Regions from separate parts of the Streptomyces sp. NPDC111516 genome, predicted to be linked through region 1. Evidence: predicted binding sites of a transcription regulator. Region 1 holds the regulator's gene; each other region holds the start of a gene.
The links. The regulator HrcA, encoded in region 1, represses chaperone genes, less so after heat shock. The targets are predictions, from matches to a motif close to TTNGCACTCNGNNNNNCNGAGTGCNAA.

Region 1 (3,206 bases):
AGCGTTCAGGGACGGTACGCAGGAACCGGTACGCAGGAAAGATGCACAGGAACGGTGGACGAATCCGTGTGCACGAACCTGTACGGGGACCGTCAGCGGCCGTTGAAGGCGTCCTTCAGACGGGAGAACAGCCCCTGCTGCCCGGGCTGGAACTGGCCGGTGGGCCGCTCCTCGCCGCGCAGCTTCGCGAGGTCCCGGAGCAGTCGCTCCTGTTCCGGGTCCAGCTTCGTCGGGGTCATGACCTCGACGTGCACGATCAGATCCCCGCGCCCGCCGCCCCGCAGATGCGTGATGCCGCGGCCGTGCAGCGGGACCGACTGGCCCGACTGCGTGCCGGGCCGGATGTCGACCTCCTCCAGGCCGTCGAGCGTCTCCAGCGGCACCTTGGTGCCTAGCGCGCCCGCCGTCATGGGGATGGTGACCGTGCAGTGCAGATCGTCGCCGCGGCGCTGGAACACCGAGTGCGGCAGCTCATGGATCTCCACGTACAGGTCGCCGGCCGGGCCGCCACCGGGGCCGACCTCGCCCTCGCCCGCGAGCTGGATGCGGGTGCCGTTGTCGACACCGGCGGGGATCTTCACGGTGAGCGTGCGCCGCGACCGGATACGGCCGTCGCCGGCGCACTCCGGGCACGGGGTCGGCACGACCGTACCGAAGCCCTGGCACTGCGGGCAGGGCCGCGAGGTCATGACCTGGCCCAGGAAGGACCGGGTGACCTGGGAAACCTCACCGCGGCCGCGGCACATGTCGCAGGTCTGGGCGGAGGTGCCGGGTGCGGCGCCCTCGCCACTGCAGGTCGTACAGACGACGGCCGTGTCGACCTGGATGTCCTTCGTGGTGCCGAACGCGGCCTCGGCGAGATCGATCTCCAGCCGGATCATCGCGTCCTGGCCGCGCCGGGTGCGCGAACGGGGCCCGCGCTGCGACGACGTACCGAAGAACGCGTCCATGATGTCGGAGAAGTTGCCGAAGCCACCCTGTCCGAATCCGCCCGCGCCACCGCCGCCGGAGGCGGACAGCGGATCGCCGCCCAGGTCGTAGACCTGCTTCTTCTGCGCGTCCGACAACACCTCGTAGGCGGCGTTGATCTCCTTGAACCGCTCCTGGGTCTTCGGATCGGGATTGACATCCGGATGCAGCTCGCGAGCGAGCCGCCGGAATGCCTTCTTGATCTCGTCCTGAGATGCGTCGCGGCGCACGCCGAGTACGGCGTAGTAGTCCGTGGCCACTTACGACTCCGCCAGGATCTGTCCGACGTAACGTGCCACTGCGCGTACCGCTCCCATCGTTCCGGGGTAGTCCATGCGGGTCGGTCCGACCACGCCGAGTTTGGCGACTGCCTCGTCGCCCGAACCGTAGCCGACCGCGACGACGGACGTGGAGTTGAGCCCCTCGTGGGCGTTCTCGTGCCCGATTCGTACGGTCATGCCTGAGTCCTTGGCCTCGCCGAGCAGCTTCAGCAGCACGACCTGCTCCTCCAGTGCTTCCAGCACCGGCCGGATCATCACAGGGAAGTCGTGCCCGAAGCGGGTGAGGTTGGAGGTGCCGCCGATCATCAGCCGCTCCTCCGTCTCCTCGACGAGGGTTTCGAGCAGGGTGGAGAGCACGGTGGAGACCGTTCCCCGGTCCTCGCTCTCGAATGATTCCGGCAGATCCTGCACCAGCTGCGGGACATCCGCAAAGCGGCGCCCGACGACCCGGCTGTTGAGCCGGGCCCGCAGGTCGGCGAGAGACGTCTCACCGAACGGGGCGGGGCAGTCGATCATGCGCTGTTCGACCCGGCCGGTGTCCGTGATCAGCACGAGCATCAGCCGGGCGGACGCCAGCGACAGCAGCTCCACATGCCGCACCGTGGACCGGGTCAGCGAGGGGTACTGCACGATGGCGACCTGCCGGGTCAGCTGCGCGAGCAGCCGTACGGTACGGCCCACGACGTCGTCGAGGTCGACCGCGCCGTCGAGGAAGTTGTGAATGGCACGGCGTTCCGGCGACGAGAGCGGCTTGACACCCGCGAGCTTGTCGACGAAGAGCCGGTAGCCCTTGTCCGTCGGGATGCGTCCCGCACTGGTGTGGGGCTGGGCGATGAATCCCTCGTCCTCCAGCACCGCCATGTCGTTGCGGACGGTGGCCGGGGAGACCCCCAGCTTGTGCCGCTCGGTGAGTGCTTTGGAACCCACGGGCTCCTCGGTGCCGACATAGTCCTGGACGATGGCGCGCAGCACTTCGAGTCTGCGTTCGCTGAGCATCGCGCACACCTCCAGCTGTGTTCCTCGGTGGTTCTCGGGCCGTTCCTGGTTCATTCCCAGGAATCCGCCTGGCACTCTGTCGTCGCGAGTGCCAGCAATCCCCCGGTCAGTGTACGGCGGCCGAGTGGGGGCCGAGCAAGGGCGACCGGCCACGCTACCTCGGGACCGCGCAGGTCGTTGCCGATAGCGTCGCGGTATGGATGCCTCTTGGGAAGAGTTCGGCTGGGAGCGACTCGGTCACGGAATGGGCCGGCGGCGCCTTCCCGGATGGGATGCGACCGTCGCACTGGTCCTCGGGACGGAGGGAGTTCTGCTCTACGACACCGGATCGACACTTCGCGAAGGCGCCGAAGTACGGGCTCAGGCGGAGGCCCTGCTCGGCCGCAAGGTGACGCATATCGCACTCAGCCACCCGCACTTCGACCATGTACTGGGCACCGCGGCGTTCTCCGGCGCCCAGGTGTACGGGGCGGTCGGCATGGCGGGCCTGCTGAAGTCCGGAACGGACGCCCTGTACGCCTCCGCGGTACGCCACGGGGTGTCCGAGCACGACGCGGCGGAGGCCACCGGTGTCGTGGTGGCGCCGCACCACGAGGTGTGCGGTGAGTGGACGCTCGATCTGGGGGGCGGCCGCCAGGTGCTGCTGGCGAACGTGGGCCCCGCCCACAGCGGCCACGACCTGGCCGCGCTCGTGCCCGGTTCCCCCGCGGTGGTGCTCTGCGGGGACCTGGTCGAGGAGTCCGGCGAACCGCAGGCGGGCCGGGACGCGGTCCCGTCGTGCTGGCCGGCCGCGCTGGACCGGCTGCTGGAACTCGGGGGCGAGGACGCGGTGTACGTGCCCGGGCACGGGGCGGTGGTGGACGCGGCGTTCGTCAGGGGGCAGCGTGACCGGCTGGCCGCCCTCTTCGGCGTGTCGTGACCGGTTCCCGTCCTATCGTCTTCCGATGCGCAGCTACCAAC
Region 2 (3,206 bases), on a different contig from region 1:
AGAGCTGTACAGGAACTACCGATCCGTCAGGATCAGAAGTCCATGTCACCGCCCGGCATGCCGCCCGGGGCGGCCGCGGCGGCCTTCTCCGGCTTGTCGGCGATGACGGCCTCGGTGGTGAGGAACAGCGCGGCGATGGACGCGGCGTTCTGCAGGGCGGAGCGCGTGACCTTCGCCGGGTCGAGAATGCCCTCGGCGATCATGTCGACGTACTCGCCGGTCGCGGCGTTCAGACCGTGGCCGACGGCCAGGTTGCGCACCTTCTCGACGACGACGCCGCCCTCAAGACCACCGTTGACGGCGATCTGCTTCAGCGGGGCCTCCAGCGCCAGCTTGACGGCGTTGGCGCCGGTCGCCTCGTCACCCGAGAGCTCCAGCTTCTCGAAGACGGCCGAGGCCTGGAGCAGAGCCACGCCACCACCGGCGACGATGCCCTCCTCGACGGCGGCCTTGGCGTTGCGCACCGCGTCCTCGATGCGGTGCTTGCGCTCCTTGAGCTCGACCTCGGTCGCGGCACCGGCCTTGATGACGGCCACGCCGCCGGCCAGCTTCGCGAGGCGCTCCTGGAGCTTCTCGCGGTCGTAGTCCGAGTCGGAGTTCTCGATCTCGGCACGGATCTGGTTGACGCGACCCTGGACCTGGTCGGTGTCACCGGCGCCGTCGACGATCGTCGTCTCGTCCTTGGTGATGACGACCTTGCGGGCGCGGCCGAGCAGGTCGAGACCGGCGTTCTCCAGCTTGAGGCCGACCTCCTCGGAGATGACGGTGCCACCGGTGAGGATGGCGATGTCGCCGAGCATGGCCTTGCGGCGGTCACCGAAGCCCGGGGCCTTGACGGCAACGGACTTGAAGGTGCCACGGATCTTGTTGACGACCAGGGTCGACAGGGCCTCGCCCTCGACGTCCTCGGCGATGATCAGCAGCGGCTTGCCGGACTGCATGACCTTCTCCAGCAGCGGAAGGAGGTCCTTCACGTTGCTGACCTTGGAGTTCACGATCAGGATGTACGGGTCGTCGAGCGACGACTCCATGCGCTCCATGTCCGTGGCGAAGTACGCCGAGATGTAGCCCTTGTCGAAGCGCATACCCTCGGTGAGCTCCAGCTCCAGACCGAAGGTCTGGGACTCCTCGACGGTGATGACGCCTTCCTTGCCGACCTTGTCCATGGCCTCGGCGATGAGCTCGCCGATCTGGGTGTCGGCGGCGGAGATGGAGGCGGTCGAAGCGATCTGCTCCTTGGTCTCCACGTCCTTGGCCTGCTCCAGGAGGGCGGCGGAGACGGCCTCGACGGCCTTCTCGATGCCCCGCTTGAGGGCCATCGGGTTGGCACCCGCGGCGACGTTGCGCAGGCCCTCGCGGACGAGAGCCTGGGCGAGAACGGTGGCGGTGGTCGTACCGTCGCCGGCGACGTCGTCCGTCTTCTTGGCGACCTCCTTGACCAGCTCCGCACCGATCTTCTCGTACGGGTCCTCCAGCTCGATCTCCTTGGCGATGGACACACCATCGTTGGTGATCGTGGGGGCGCCCCACTTCTTCTCAAGGACGACGTTGCGACCCTTGGGGCCAAGGGTGACCTTGACGGCGTCGGCGAGCTGGTTCATGCCGCGCTCGAGACCGCGCCGGGCCTCCTCGTCGAACGCGATGATCTTGGCCATGTGAAGTGGTCCTCCCGGACAGGGGTGGATTGCTCCGGACCGAGTGGCGCCCGCGACGGACGGCCTGCCTGACCGGTGGTTCCTTGCCCCACCGGACCTGCGGGCCTCACCGGCCCGGTCCAAGTTCTGTCACTCTCACCTGGAGAGTGCTAACGCCAATGATTAGCACTCGACCCCGGAGAGTGCAAGCGCCTTCGACGCGTCCGCCTCGGGATGTGGACAGCGACGACCGCCCTCGGACGGCCCCGGACGACACGGACGCACGGAGGGCCCGTACCCCAGGGGTACGGGCCCTCCGTGCGTGAGTAGTGTCGTTGGCCGACCGCGTCGAGCTCAGCCGACGGCGAGCTTGACCATGTCCGCCTGCGGCCCCTTCTGGCCCTGCGAGATCTCGAATTCAACTCGCTGACCCTCTTCGAGGGTGCGGTACCCGTCCATCTGGATCGCGCTGTAGTGGACGAAAACATCCGCACCACCGTCGACCGCGATGAAGCCGTACCCCTTCTCCGCGTTGAACCACTTGACGGTGCCCTGAGCCATGCCTAACTCCCCTATTACTGGCCCTTGCACAGGACCGCACTTCGCGGACCCGGGTCAGAACTCACCCTCCGACAGGAGAGGGTGCGTGCGCCGGAACGCGTCGACCGCGGCCGAATGTATCTGCCCAACTGCCCTCTGCAACAGGTCAATCGGACGAGAATTCTGGGCAGCACCGAACGCCCGAATATGAGGAATTCATACGGTTCCAGGGCAAGTCGGGCCGGGCAAAGGCGACTTATGGCGCAAGGGGATCGAGCACTTTGGCTGCTTCTTGTCGCGGCCGGGCGCATTCTCATATGCGGGCGGCACGGGCAGCTGGAGGGACTTCCCACACTGTACCGCGCTCAACCATGCAGAATTGCCCCCTCCGTTTCTCTCGCGGAGGGGGCAATTCCGGTGACGCGGTGAAGCCGGACGGGGGATCAGCAGCCGCCCGCGACCGCCGGGATGATCGAGATGCCGGCACCGTCCGGCGTGGCCGTCTCCAGGCCGCCCTCGAAGCGCACGTCGTCGTCGTTGACGTACACGTTCACGAAGCGGCGCAGCTTGCCCTGGTCGTCGAGGACGCGTGCGGCGATGCCCGGGTGGTTCTGCTCCAGGGACGCGATGACCTGGGAGAGGGTCGAGCCCTCGGCCGGGACCTCGGCCTGGCCGCCCGTGTAGGTGCGGAGGATGGTGGGGATACGGACCTTGACGCTCATGGTGGGTGCCCTTCCTGGAGTCTCGGGTGGTCAGCTGGTGGCGAGTCCGGCGGCGCGGAACGCGTCCAGGCTCGGGCGGATCGTGGCGGTCGCCTGCGAGGTGGCGGCCACCGCGTCCAGGGTCTTGAGGCCGTCACCCGTGTTGAGGACGACGGTGGTCAGCGCCGGGTCGATCAGACCGGCCTCGATCAGCTTCTTCGTGACGCCGACCGTCACGCCGCCCGCCGTCTCCGCGAAGATGCCCTCGGTGCGGGCGAGGAGCTTGATCGCGTCGACGACCTGCTCGTCGTCGACGTCCTCGACCGCGCCG
Region 3 (3,206 bases), on a different contig from region 1:
CGCCCAGCCCCGTCGCGGCCAGCGCGGCAGCCGTGAGGGCCAGTCCGGCGGCCATCGTGTGGCGTTGCCGCCACAGTGCCCGCCGCAGTCGGTGCCCACCACCTCCGCGCACCCGCAACGGTTCGAACGCGGGCACACCACAGGGCGGGGGAGCCGACGCCGGAGGCCCTGGAGCCATCGCCGGAGCGGAGCGCGCGGAGCGCGCACACGAGGACGACTCGGAAGAGGAGAGTGACGGGAATGGCAGGGACGACGGGGATGACGGGAACATGGTCAGCACCACCTGGCATGAGGAGTTTCGGACGAACACCCCTCACGATCCACCGTCCGCGAGTTTCCCGCCGAAGCCTGTGGACAGCCCCAGTGTTGTGGATAACCTCGTCACCCGGCTGACCCTCGGCTGCCCGGGCCAGGGACTTTCGTTTGGATCAGGCCGGATCAGGGTGCCGGGGTACCCGAGATCCGAACGAGAGGCCCTAAGGAAGCTCGATCCCCGTCTCCAGCCCGTCCAGTGCACGCGAGCACGGGCAGTCACGGTCCACCTCCGAGGGCAGCGTGGCCACCACGCCGAAGAGCACCGCGCGCAGCCGGTCCACATTGGCCGCGAACACCTTCAGTACATCCCCGTGCGAGACGCCCTCCCCGGCCTCCGCCCCCGCGTCCAGGTCCGTCACCAGCGTCAGCGTCGTGTAGCAGAGGCCCAGTTCACGGGCGAGGATCGCCTCCGGGTGCCCCGTCATCCCGACCACCGACCAGCCCATCGCCGCATGCCAGCGCGACTCCGCGCGGGTCGAGAAGCGCGGCCCCTCGACGACCACCAGCGTCCCGCCGTCCACCGGCTCCCAGCGCTTCGCGCGAGCCGCCGACAGCGCCGCCCTGCGCCCCTCGGGGCAGTACGGGTCGGCGAAGCCCAGATGCAGGACATTCGGCTCCGCGCCATCGGCCCGGATCTCCCCGTCGTAGAACGTCTGCGTACGAGCCCTGGTGCGGTCCACCATCTGGTCGGGTACGAGCAGCGTGCCCGGTCCGTACTCCGGACGCAGTCCGCCCACCGCGCACGGGCCGAGCACCTGTCGTACGCCGACGGAACGCAGCGCCCACATGTTGGCCCGGTAGTTGATGCGGTGCGGCGGCAGATGGTGGCCGCGTCCGTGGCGGGGCAGGAAGGCGACCCGGCGGCCGCCGACCTCGCCGAGGAAGAGGGAGTCGCTCGGCTGTCCGTACGGGGTGTCCACACGCACCTCCGTGACGTCCTCCAGGAAGGAGTACAAGCCCGAGCCGCCGATGACACCGATCTCTGCGTTCGCCATGCGATCACAGTAGCGGCGCGGAAAAACGCCGAGGACCCCGCCGGACGGATCGGCGAGGTCCTCGCGGAAGCGCGGTGCGGGTCAGGCGGCCGACGTACCACTCGTCGAGGATGAAGAGGACGAGGAGGACGTCGAAGAAGACGAAGACGCGGCGGCCGAGGAGGAGGCGGACGACTTCGTGTCCGACCCCGTCGACGACGACGAATCGGAACCGGCCGCCTTCGCCGAGGACGACGCCGGGGTGCTGCTCGACGAGGAGCCACGGCTGTCGTTCCGGTAGAAACCGGAACCCTTGAAGACAATGCCGACCGCCGAGAACACCTTCTTCAGGCGTCCTTCGCAGCTCGGGCACACGGTCAGGGCATCATCGGTGAACTTCTGCACCGCCTCGAGGCCCTCGCCGCATTCGGTGCACTGGTACTGATACGTCGGCACTTGTCTTCCTCCTGGCACTCTCACTCGATGAGTGCTAACAGTCGTCAATGGTAACTGCTGCAGGCCGCTGTTTGCAGTAACGTCTGTCACCTGCCTATGGGCAGCGGTCAGGGCTTGGCCGTCACGAAGGCCGTCGGCCTGGGTGAGAAGGCTGCCACATCATGCGGCGCAGGAATCCGCAGGAGCCGCACCGACGTATGCCGCCGATTCCAGTTGGCCCCGCGGTCCCCGAGGTTCCAGTGAATCCGAGTACGGGAACCATCATTCTCCGGCCGTGACAGCATCACGGCGAACAGCGCCACGCGCGGCTGTGACGGTCGCGCGGACCGGTGTCAGCCTCGAACGCAGCGCGACCAGGGTGACCAGCGCGAGTACGGTCCCGACCAGCGGCACGACGAATCCGGCGCTCGCGCCGTGGGCGTCCGCGAGCCGTCCGGCGACCGTCACCGCGCCGGCCTGGCCGAGGGCGACCGAGCCCGTCAGCCAGGTGAACGCCTCGGTCCGGGCGGACTCCGGAACCAGCGCCTCCACCAGCGTGTAGCCGCTGATCAGGGCCGGGGCGATGGACAGCCCGACCAGCAGTCCGAGCCCGGCCAGCAGCGGCACGGAGTGCACCGCCCACAGTCCGGACGCGGTCAGGGTCAGCGCCGCGTACCCGACGATCAGCCGTCGCCGCGGCCCGATCTTCCAGGCAATGGCGCCGCAGGCGATCCCGGCGAGCATGTTGCCGGCCGCGAAGACCCCGTACAGCAGGCCATTCGCCCCCGGCCGGCCGATCTCCTCGGCGAAGGCGGTCAGCGAGACCTGCATGCCGCCGAAGACCGCGCCGATCCCCAGGAAGGCCACCGCGAGCACCCGGACACCCGGTACGGACAGCGCGGACGCATGCCGCCGGGAGGCGCCGGGCGCGGTGTTGCGCACCGCGGGCTGGGTGCGGCGCTGCGCGGCGAAGAGCAGTCCGCCGACCAGGGTCAGCCCGGCCTCCGTGATCAGGCCTGCCGCCGGGTGCACCCCCGTGCACAGCGCGGTGGCGAGCACCGGGCCGATGACGAAGGTGAACTCGTCCGTCACCGATTCGAAAGCGGCCGCGGTGGACAGCAACGGTGAAGCCTCGCGGCCCGGTGCCGCGCCCAGCAGGGCCGCCCAGCGGGCCCGGACCATCGGCCCGATCTGCGGAATCGACGCACCGGTCGGCACGGCCGCCGCGAACAGGGCCCACAGTGGCGCGTCCGCCAGCGCGAGCGCCGCCAGTGCCGACACCGACGCCGCGTGCACCACGACACCGGGCAGCAGCACGGCCCGCTGGCCGAAACGGTCGGCGAGCTTGCCGGTCTGCGGCGCGAACAGGGCCATGGAGACGCCGGTCACGGCGGCGACGGAGCCCGCGCTGCCGTACGAGCCGGTGGTGTGCTGAACCAGGAGCACGATGCCGATCGTCAGCATCGCGAAGGGCTGCCGTGC
Region 4 (3,206 bases), on a different contig from region 1:
TGCGACGCCATGCAGCTTGTACGACAAAAGGGAGAGCTGGCCGTGAATCTGAGCGAATCGGGTGCGCGCGAATCCCGGCGCGGACGGGGCCCCGGCGGGCACCGGCCCGTCTGCGCGGTCCTGGCCGCGCTCCTGATCGCCGCCGTCGGCTCCGGCTGCGCCGCCGAGACCGACGGCCGGGCCGACGCCGACGTGGAACACCGCGCCCGGCCCTCCGCCGGACTCCCGGGCGGTCCGGGACTCCCGGGCGGTCCCGGACAGAAGGCGGGCCCCGGGCAGCCGGCCGGTCAGGGCCGCGCACCCGCCGGTCCCTATGAGAACGCGAAGCTCCGTCCGGCCGTACGGGCGGCCCTCGCCAAGAAATGGCGGCTGGACCGGCCACCCCTGATCGCACCCCCGCCGCCCGCAGTCAAGCCGCACATCACCACCCGGGAGGGCTTCGAGGTGAAGGGCGGCGACGACTCGCTGCCGCCGGTCTTCACCACCGTCCCGACCGAGGACCGGGTCGTCTTCCTGACGATGGACGACGGGTCCGACAAGGACCCCGAACTGCTCCAGATGATGGATGAGCTGGACATCCCGTACAGCGCCTTCCTCAGCGACGAGGAGGTGCGCGACAACTACGGGTACTTCGGGGAGGCGCAGCGGCTGGGAGTCCGCCTCAACAACCACACGATCAGCCACCCGTACCTTCCCGGACTCTCGTACAGCGAGCAGAAGCACGAGATCTGCGACCAGCAGGCCAACCTCGAGAAGCAGTACGGGAAGCGCCCCGTCCTCTTCCGTCCGCCGTACGGCAACTACAACGGGGACACGCTCCGGATCGCGAAGTCCTGCGGGATCAAGGCCGTGCCGCTCTGGAACGCGGAGGCGTTCCCGGACCACATGGAGTGGCGCGACGGGTACCGACTGCACCCCGGCGACATCATCCTCACGCACTTCCGGGGCCGGAAGCAGTGGGGCGCCGACATGGCCGACCTGGTCCGTGCGGTCATGAAGACCGTCACGGACCAGGGGTACGCCGTGGCCCGGCTGGAGGACTACGTATGAGAAGGGCGTACCTGCTGCTCGTCGGCCTGCTGGCAGCCGGTGCGCTCCTGACCAGCACCGCCGGGTGCGCGCAGTCGGTCGCCCCGATCGAACGGCTGGGCCGTAAGGCCGCACAGAAAGTGACCCACCCGGGGCCGAGCCCCGCGGCGGGCCCGCAGACGCATCCGCACGGCGATCGGGGTGATCGCAGCGGCCGCAGCGGCCGCCGTGACCGCGGTGACCACGGGGCGCCGGGTTCGCTGGTTGTCATCGCCTGCCCTCAGCCGCCGGAGTCCAGGCACTCGCGGTTGTCGCCGCCGCTGAGGCACTGGTGGCCGGACCGGCCGGGATCGTCCGAAGGGGTGGAGGCGGGCGCCGGGTGCGAGCGGCGGTAGTCCTCGTGCCCGACCTGCACCGTCGCCATGCACAGCAGAAGTACGACCGGGATCTGGATCGCCCCCGCCCAGGGCCAGTTCTCACGGATCAGCACCACGGCGATCAGCGCGACCACCGCCGCGATCGCGCCGAAGACGAGGACGGGCGTCCAGTCCATCGGCGGCGGGCCCGGCGCCTCCGGACCACCGGGGTCCCACCGCGACAGGGCCAGGGAGTAGGCGGCGACCGCGCAGATCACCCCCTCCAGGAGCACCAGCAGCAGACCCAGCACCACATCGAGACAGCCGTTCACGGCGCGCGAGCCGCGCCGGGGCCGCGGGGCCGACCGCCGGTACGGAGATTCGGTCATGTTCACACCGTCGTACGGAACGCCGCGGTCCGTACGACCGTTGTCCCAGTGTTGTCCGGACTGTTGTCCGAGCGGTGCCCCGGTCGGCGCGTGGCGCAGAGCGGGAGCGGGGCGCCGGTGGACGCCACGACCGCAGGAATTGGCACTCCGCTTGACCGAGTGCTAATCGCGGTCATAGTCTCGGTGCTGGCACTCACCACTGGAGAGTGCCAGCAGTACTGTGCGACTGGCAGGTCCGGCACCCGCGACGACGGATCCACCTGGTCGCCACCCAAAGACTGTTACCCCGTGAGATCTCCGAAGGGGGAGACCGGATCGTGTCGACCGCCAGCACCAAGGTTGCGATCAAGCCGCTCGAGGACCGCATTGTGGTCCAGCCGCTCGACGCCGAGCAGACCACGGCCTCCGGCCTGGTCATTCCGGACACCGCCAAGGAGAAGCCCCAGGAGGGCGTCGTCCTGGCCGTGGGCCCGGGCCGCTTCGAGAACGGCGAGCGCCTTCCGCTCGACGTCAAGACCGGCGACGTCGTGCTCTACAGCAAGTACGGCGGCACCGAGGTGAAGTACAACGGCGAGGAGTACCTCGTCCTCTCGGCCCGCGACGTGCTCGCGATCGTCGAGAAGTAATTCACCCACGTTTGCTTCTGTTCTGCGCCCCTGGCCCCCTGCGAATAACCAGCCGGGTGGTCGGGGGCGCAGTTCGTTCGAGAGGAAAGCTCAGCAGCCATGGCGAAGATCCTGAAGTTCGACGAGGACGCCCGTCGCGCCCTTGAGCGCGGCGTCAACAAGCTTGCCGACACGGTCAAGGTGACGATCGGCCCCAAGGGCCGCAACGTCGTCATCGACAAGAAGTTCGGCGCTCCCACCATCACCAACGACGGTGTCACCATCGCGCGCGAGGTCGAGCTCGACGACCCGTACGAGAACCTCGGTGCCCAGCTGGTGAAGGAGGTGGCGACCAAGACCAACGACGTCGCGGGTGACGGTACGACCACCGCCACCGTGCTGGCCCAGGCGCTCGTCCGCGAGGGTCTGCGCAACGTCGCCGCGGGTGCTTCCCCGGCCGCCCTGAAGAAGGGCATCGACGCCGCGGTCAAGGCCGTCTCCGACGAGCTCCTCGCGACCGCCCGTCCGATCGCCGACAAGACCGACATCGCCGCCGTGGCCGCGCTCTCCGCGCAGGACCCGCAGGTCGGCGAGCTCATCGCCGAGGCGATGGACAAGGTCGGCAAGGACGGTGTCATCACCGTCGAGGAGTCCAACACCTTCGGTCTGGACCTCGACTTCACCGAGGGCATGGCCTTCGACAAGGGCTACCTGTCCCCGTACATGGTGACCGACCAGGAGCGTATGGAGGCCGTCCTCGACGACCCGTACATCCTGATCCACCAGGGCAAGATCGGCGCGATCCAGGAGCTGCTCCCGCTGCTGGA

Region 2: groL (chaperonin GroEL) is a predicted target of HrcA. The motif match lies at 1,818-1,844, and genes of this name have one in related genera.
Region 3: ACZ7L9_RS33275 (FmdB family zinc ribbon protein) is a predicted target of HrcA. The motif match lies at 1,757-1,783, and genes of this name have one in related genera.
Region 4: groES (co-chaperone GroES) is a predicted target of HrcA. The motif match lies at 1,914-1,940, and genes of this name have one in related genera.

What each region holds. Positions count from the first base shown of each region.
Region 1 is NZ_JBVKBV010000001.1:832,690-835,895, forward strand. It holds gene dnaJ (molecular chaperone DnaJ) at 93-1,229, opposite strand; gene hrcA (heat-inducible transcriptional repressor HrcA) at 1,230-2,246, opposite strand; gene ACZ7L9_RS03975 (MBL fold metallo-hydrolase) at 2,443-3,165, shown strand; gene ACZ7L9_RS03980 (DUF3097 domain-containing protein) at 3,191-3,206, shown strand, end outside.
Region 2 is NZ_JBVKBV010000006.1:185,928-189,133, forward strand. It holds gene groL (chaperonin GroEL) at 33-1,655, opposite strand; gene ACZ7L9_RS14855 (cold-shock protein) at 1,989-2,195, opposite strand; gene ACZ7L9_RS14860 (MoaD/ThiS family protein) at 2,618-2,896, opposite strand; gene thrC (threonine synthase) at 2,927-3,206, opposite strand, start outside.
Region 3 is NZ_JBVKBV010000027.1:82,242-85,447, reverse strand. It holds gene ACZ7L9_RS33285 (hypothetical protein) at 1-271, opposite strand, end outside; gene ACZ7L9_RS33280 (S-methyl-5'-thioadenosine phosphorylase) at 477-1,310, opposite strand; gene ACZ7L9_RS33275 (FmdB family zinc ribbon protein) at 1,392-1,745, opposite strand; gene ACZ7L9_RS33270 (MFS transporter) at 2,007-3,206, opposite strand, start outside.
Region 4 is NZ_JBVKBV010000004.1:231,749-234,954, forward strand. It holds gene ACZ7L9_RS11405 (polysaccharide deacetylase family protein) at 10-1,050, shown strand; gene ACZ7L9_RS11410 (DUF6234 family protein) at 1,310-1,774, opposite strand; gene groES (co-chaperone GroES) at 2,092-2,400, shown strand; gene groL (chaperonin GroEL) at 2,500-3,206, shown strand, end outside.